DNA from 3 places in the Pantoea sp. X-Soil-TKNS-1279 genome. Region 3 is predicted to be linked to each of the others. Evidence: predicted binding sites of a transcription regulator. Region 3 holds the regulator's gene; each other region holds the start of a gene.
The links. Region 3 encodes PhoB, which activates phosphate uptake and scavenging genes when phosphate is short. Its sites were predicted from a motif close to CTGTCATAAAACTGNCNNAT; they were not measured.
Positions count from the first base shown of each region.

Region 1 (2,275 bases), 1.9 Mb from region 3:
TCAGGATGGAGGGTACTATGCCACAAAAAATCAAAAGATGGTTTTTGTGCACTGAGTTACAAAGCCTTTAACAGCCGCGCTTTTTTACGCCGCCTTGTTTTATACTACGCGCACCTCGTTGTCGCACAGGTTTTAAACATACCATGACCCAGGATGAACTGAAAAAAGCGGTAGGTTGGGCAGCACTGCAATATGTGCAGCCGGGCACCATTGTTGGCGTTGGCACCGGTTCGACCGCTGCTCATTTTATTGATGCGTTAGGTTCGATTAAGCATCAAATTGAGGGCGCAGTTTCCAGCTCGGAAGCCTCAACGCAGAAACTGAAATCCCTCGGCATTCATGTGTTTGATCTCAATGAAGTGGATTCGCTCTCGGTATATGTCGACGGTGCTGATGAGATCAATCCGCAGATGCAGATGATTAAAGGCGGCGGCGCGGCGCTGACGCGTGAGAAAATTGTCTCCGCCGTGGCTGAGAAATTTATCTGTATTGCCGATGCCTCGAAAGAAGTGGATGTATTGGGCCACTTTCCGCTGCCGGTTGAAGTGATCCCGATGGCGCGTTCCTATGTGGCGCGTGAACTGGTGAAATTGGGCGGCCTGCCAGAATATCGTCAGAACGTGGTGACCGATAACGGCAACATTATTCTCGACGTGCACAATCTACGCATCCTCGATCCGATCGCGCTGGAAAAAGCCATCAATGCGCTGCCTGGTGTGGTGACGGTAGGGCTTTTTGCAGCACGCGGCGCTGATGTCGCGCTGATCGGCACTGCTGATGGCGTAAAAACCATTACCAAATGATCTGTCCGGCGCTGTTGCAGCGCCGCTTATTTCCATACGCAAAACATCTTTTCTTCGTATGCTGAAATTCGGTGACTTATGTCACAAAACAGTCATCAACAGCAGGTTCATTCTTCGCTCTGTACGCATATCCCGATTTTGTACGGCATTGTGCTGCCGTAGCGCTGACGCGTGCTGAGGTCGAGGCAATCGATTGTCTTGCTGCAAACGAATTTTTTGATATTTTGACAGAAGGCTGGCTTATGGCAGCCCTCGTTGAATTCTGAATAGGGTCGGGAAATGGCAGAGTTATCACTGGAAAAAGACAAGATTAAGTTCCTGCTGGTGGAAGGTGTCCATCAGAGTGCGCTGGATAACCTGCGCGCAGCAGGTTACACCAACATCGAATTCCACAAAGGTGCACTGGATGCGGAGACGCTGAAGTCCTCCGTTCGTGACGCACACTTCATTGGTATCCGTTCCCGTACCCAACTGACCGAAGAGATTTTCGCTGCGGCTGAAAAACTGGTTGCGGTTGGCTGCTTCTGTATCGGCACCAACCAGGTTGACCTGAATGCAGCAGCAAAACGTGGCGTGCCGGTGTTTAACGCCCCGTTCTCCAACACCCGTTCGGTTGCCGAACTGGTGATTGGTGAAATGCTGCTGATGCTGCGTGGCATCCCGGAAGCGAACGCCAAAGCGCACCGCGGTATCTGGAATAAAATTGCAGCGGGTTCCTATGAAGCTCGTGGCAAGAAGCTGGGTATCATCGGCTATGGCCACATCGGTATGCAGCTCGGTGTGCTGGCGGAAAGCCTTGGCATGCATGTGTTTTTCTACGATATCGAGAACAAACTGCCGCTGGGCAACGCCACACAGGTGCGTCACCTGTCTGACCTGCTCAACATGAGTGATGTGGTCAGCCTGCACGTACCGGAAACCCCATCAACGCAGAATATGATCAGTGCCGCTGAACTGGCGCTGATGAAGCCAGGTGCGCTGCTGATTAACGCCGCACGCGGTACGGTGATTGATATTCCGGCGCTGTGCGATGCCTTGTCCAACAAACATCTGGCGGGTGCGGCGATTGACGTGTTCCCGGTGGAGCCGGCGACCAACAGCGATCCGTTCAATTCACCGCTGTGTGAATTCGATAACGTGATTCTGACGCCACATATCGGTGGTTCGACGCAGGAAGCGCAGGAAAACATCGGTCTGGAAGTCTCTGGCAAGTTGGCGAAGTATTCTGACAACGGTTCAACCCTGTCTGCTGTTAACTTCCCGGAAGTGTCGTTGCCGATGCATGCCGCCAGCGCCAGTCGCCTGTTGCACATCCACGAAAACCGTCCGGGTGTACTGACCGCCATCAACCAGATTTTTGCCGAGCAGGGCATCAACATTGCCGCCCAGTATCTGCAAACCTCGCCGCTAATGGGCTACGTGGTGATCGATATCGATGCACAGCAGGATGTGGCGGATAAAGCGCTGCAACT
Region 1 is NZ_AP035948.1:3,499,535-3,501,809, reverse strand. It holds gene rpiA (ribose-5-phosphate isomerase RpiA) at 144-803, shown strand; gene serA (phosphoglycerate dehydrogenase) at 1,083-2,275, shown strand, end outside.
Region 1: the regulator PhoB is predicted to act here: its motif matches at 882-901, upstream of serA (phosphoglycerate dehydrogenase).

Region 2 (2,275 bases), 1.3 Mb from region 3:
TATCGGAGATACACAGCAGCAGACGACGCATCTGGCTGCGCTGGTCTGGTGTCAGGTCACTGTAGCTTTGCAGATTGTTCAGTAAGCCCTGAGCTCGCTGAATCGCTGGCAGCGCACGGGCGCTATCGCAGTGGAATTCATGCGGGCCATTGATGGACTCTTCTGGCGCAGGCACCGCAGGCGGCACCATCTGCACAATGTGCGTCAGGGTTTCGCTGTGCTGCTGGTAGTACTGCTCCAGATGGTTGACGGCATCACGGGTACGGGTGATGTCATAACCGGAGGCATTCATGTTGACCACGAAACCCGCAGGTGCGACACCAATCAGCACCAGCATGATCAGGCCAATGCCTTTCTGACCATCGTTCGCACCGTGTGAATAGCTTACGCCAATGGCGGAAACAATCAGGGCGATACGCGTCCAGAATGGCGGCTTTTTCTTGCCGTCGATTTTCTCGCGATCGGCTGGCGTCATATGAATACGCGAGCGTTTCTTGGTGCTGCTCCAGTAGCGGCGCAGCAGGAAAATCAGGCTACCGGCAATCACCAGACCGACAATCGGCGACAGGATCAGGGAAAGGAAGATATTCAGAACTTTTGGCAGGTTGAGCGCATCAACCACCGACGTTCCGGTCATCAGAGCATTGGTCAGACCGATACCAATAATGGCACCAATCAGGGTATGGGAGCTGGACGCCGGCAGGCCAAGATACCAGGTGCCGAGGTTCCAGATAATCGCAGCCAGCAGCATGGAGAACACCATAGCCAGGCCGTGAGCTGAACCAACATTTAATAGCAGATCGGTGGGGAGCATATGAACAATGGCATAGGCCACGCTCAAACCGCCCAGCAAAACACCGAAAAAGTTGAAAACACCTGCCATCACAACCGCCAGCTGCGCCCGCATCGCACGGGTGTAGATAACTGTCGCGACCGCGTTGGCTGTGTCGTGGAAACCGTTGATTGCTTCGTAAAACAATACAAACAGCAGGGCAAGAACCAATAACAGGCCGGTACTCAGGTCAAGACCAGCAAACAGATGTAGCATAAACGTTACGCCATTTTGGAGGACATGAACGCGGCGCATTATCCGCGACAACGTGCTGTATGGGAAAGGGAAATATAGTCTTTTTTTGTCTTAATGTTGCCAGTCACACGCCTAAACAAGGGAAAAATGCCGAAATATGAGTCATTTACAATATGACATATTTACGGCATTTTTTTGACGCTGGCGTCAAAGAGGACAGAACACTACAATCAGCGCCTTTCGGGTGAAGTGAGAAAAAGCAGTGGAAAAGTTTGACGTTATCATTGTTGGCGCGGGTGCTGCGGGCATGTTCTGTGCTGCACAGGCCGGACAGCGTGGCCTGCGTGTGCTGCTGCTTGATAACGGCAAAAAAGCGGGCCGCAAAATTCTGATGTCGGGCGGCGGGCGCTGCAACTTCACCAATATGTACACCGAGCCTGCGGCCTACCTCTCCCATAACCCGCACTTTTGTAAATCTGCGCTGGCGCGCTATACCCAGTGGGACTTTATCGATCTGGTCAATCGTCACGGCATCGCATATCACGAGAAAACGCTGGGCCAGTTGTTCTGTGACGATTCGGCGCAGCAAATCGTGGATATGCTGCTGGCCGAGTGTGAAGCCGGACAGGTGACGCTCCGGTTGCGCAGCGAAGTGCTGAGCGTGCAGCGTGACGACGCAGGCTACACCCTGCAACTGAACGGCATGACGGTGCAGGCGGAGAAGTTGGTGATCGCCAGCGGTGGCTTATCGATGCCGGGGCTGGGAGCTTCACCGTTCGGTTATAAAGTGGCGGAGCAGTTTGGTTTGAAAGTGTTCCCGACGCGCGCTGCGCTGGTGCCTTTTACTCTGCATAAACCGCTGCTGGAACAATTGAACACCTTATCCGGCGTGGCGTTACCCACCACCATCACTGCGCAGGATGGCACCTTATTTAAAGAGGCGTTGTTGTTTACCCATCGCGGTTTATCTGGCCCGGCGGTGTTGCAAATCTCCAGTTACTGGCAGCCCGGCGAGTTCGTGACGGTGGATTTATCCCCGGCAACGCCGCTGGATGGGTTTATTAATATCCAGCGCGACGCCCATCCGAATCTCAGCCTGAAAAACAGCCTGGCGAAAATTTTGCCGAAGCGCCTGGTGGAAGTGTTGCAGGCGCTGAACCAGATCCCTGACGTCACCCTGAAGCAGCTCAACAGCAAGCAGCAGGGCGAACTGGTGCAAACCCTGCATCAGTGGCGGGTACAGCCAAA
Region 2 is NZ_AP035948.1:4,072,908-4,075,182, reverse strand. It holds gene pitA (inorganic phosphate transporter PitA) at 1-1,048, opposite strand, end outside; gene AC6I8N_RS19100 (BaiN/RdsA family NAD(P)/FAD-dependent oxidoreductase) at 1,290-2,275, shown strand, end outside.
Region 2: the regulator PhoB is predicted to act here: its motif matches at 1,199-1,218, upstream of pitA (inorganic phosphate transporter PitA).

Region 3 (2,275 bases):
GAATGGGCGAACCGCTGTAGCGAATATGATCGCTGTCAGCAATGCGTTGTGCTCGGTGAATATGGCCGAGTGCGATGTAATCCGCCGCAGGGAATGCCTGCGCCGGAAAGGCATCGAGGGTGCCGATGTAGATATCACGCACCGAGTCGCTTTTGGTTACGCCGACGGTGGTGAGATGGCCGGTGGCGATAATCGGCAGTTTGCCCCCGAGTGCTGCGCGCTGCGCCTCTGCGGCGGCAAAGCAGTGCTGATAATGTTGTTCGATGGCTTCCAGCAGCGACAGCTGTTTTTCCCGCCCGGACTGCCCGGCCTGGCTGCGCAAAATATCGCGCGGGCGCAGATAAGGGATGGCGCACAGCAGCGCGCCTGGCGTACCGTCGCGCTGCTTCAGGGTCAGCACCTGCTGCTCGCCCTGCGGCGTAGCGCTGGTGATCACCTGCGTGTTGAGGCAGGCAAGCAGTTCGCGTGATTCATTGAGCGTTGCCACCGAATCGTGGTTCCCTGCCAGAACGATCAACTGGCAGCGGCTGGCCTGCAACGCCACCACGAAGCGGTTAAACATTTCACGCGCATAGCTTGGCGGTGAGCCGGTATCAAACAGGTCACCGGCGATAATCAGCGCATCCACCTGATGCTGGTCAATCTGCTGGCGCAGCCAGTCGAGAAATGCCTGATGTTCAGCAGCGCGACTTTTGCTATAAAAGAACTGGCCCAGATGCCAGTCTGCCGTATGGATGATGCGCATGGATGCTCCCTGCCAGAAAAAGCGATGGGGAATTATAACGACTTCACCACGAAAGCAAAAAAAACGCCTCACGGCTGTCACATTTCTGTTTTTCCACTAAATTTCCAGGGTTGGGTTTTTCATAAAAGTGTCATAAAACTGACGCATAATGACGCCGCAAATCCCAGTGACAGCCGTCATATCAGCAGGAGTAATAATGGCTAAGCGCATTTTGGTTGTGGAAGACGAAGCTCCCATCCGTGAAATGTTATGTTTCGTGCTGGAACAGAACGATTACCAGCCGATTGAGGCGGAAGATTATGACAGCGCAGTAGGGAAGCTCATCGAACCCTGGCCGGATTTGATTTTGCTGGACTGGATGTTACCCGGCGGTAGCGGTATCCAGTTTATCAAGCACCTGAAACGTGAAGCCATGACGCGCGATATTCCGGTGATGATGCTGACGGCGCGTGGCGAAGAAGAAGATCGTGTACGCGGTCTGGAAGTGGGCGCTGACGATTACATCACCAAACCGTTCTCCCCGAAAGAGTTGATGGCGCGTATCAAAGCGGTGATGCGGCGTATTTCGCCGATGGCGGTGGAAGAGGTGATTGAGATGCAGGGACTGAGCCTCGACCCGTCATCACATCGCGTGATGTCCGAAGCCACGCCGCTGGAGATGGGACCGACTGAGTACAAATTGCTGCACTTCTTTATGACGCACCCGGAACGCGTTTACAGCCGCGAACAACTGCTGAACCATGTCTGGGGCACCAATGTGTATGTCGAAGATCGTACTGTCGATGTGCATATCCGTCGTTTACGTAAAGCGCTGGAGGTCTCCGGCCACGATCGCATGGTACAAACCGTACGCGGAACAGGGTATCGTTTCTCTGCTCGCTACTAAACGGAGTCTTTACCGTGCTGGAACGACTCTCCTGGAAGAGATTATTGACCGAACTGGTGCTGGTCTGTCTGCCGGCACTGATTTTAGGTCTGGTATTTGGCTATCTCCCCTGGCTGCTGCTGATCGCGGTCTTGGGTTTGCTGTTGTGGCATTTCTGGAACCTGATGCGACTCTCCCATTGGTTATGGGTTGATCGATCCATGACGCCGCCCGGTGGACGCGCCAGCTGGGAACCGCTGTTTTACGGGCTGTATCAAATGCAGTTGCGTAACCGTCGTCGTCGTCGCGAGCTGGGCAACCTGATCAAACGCTTTCGCAGCGGTGCGGAATCGCTGCCGGATGCGGTGGTGCTGACCACCGAAGAGGGTATCATTTTCTGGTGTAATGGCCTGGCGCAACAGCATCTCGGCCTGCGTTGGCCGGAAGACAATGGTCAGAACATCCTCAACTTGCTGCGCTATCCTGAATTCTCCCGCTATATCCGCCAGCGTGACTTTAATAAGCCGCTGACGTTGGTGCAGAATAATCAACGTCATATGGAGTTTCGCGTGATGCCCTATAGCGAAGGGCAGTGGCTGATGGTGGCGCGTGATGTGACGCAAATGCATCAACTGGAGGGCGCGCGACGTAACTTCTTCGCCAAC
Region 3 is NZ_AP035948.1:1,073,193-1,075,467, forward strand. It holds gene sbcD (exonuclease subunit SbcD) at 1-745, opposite strand, end outside; gene phoB (phosphate response regulator transcription factor PhoB) at 942-1,631, shown strand; gene phoR (phosphate regulon sensor histidine kinase PhoR) at 1,646-2,275, shown strand, end outside.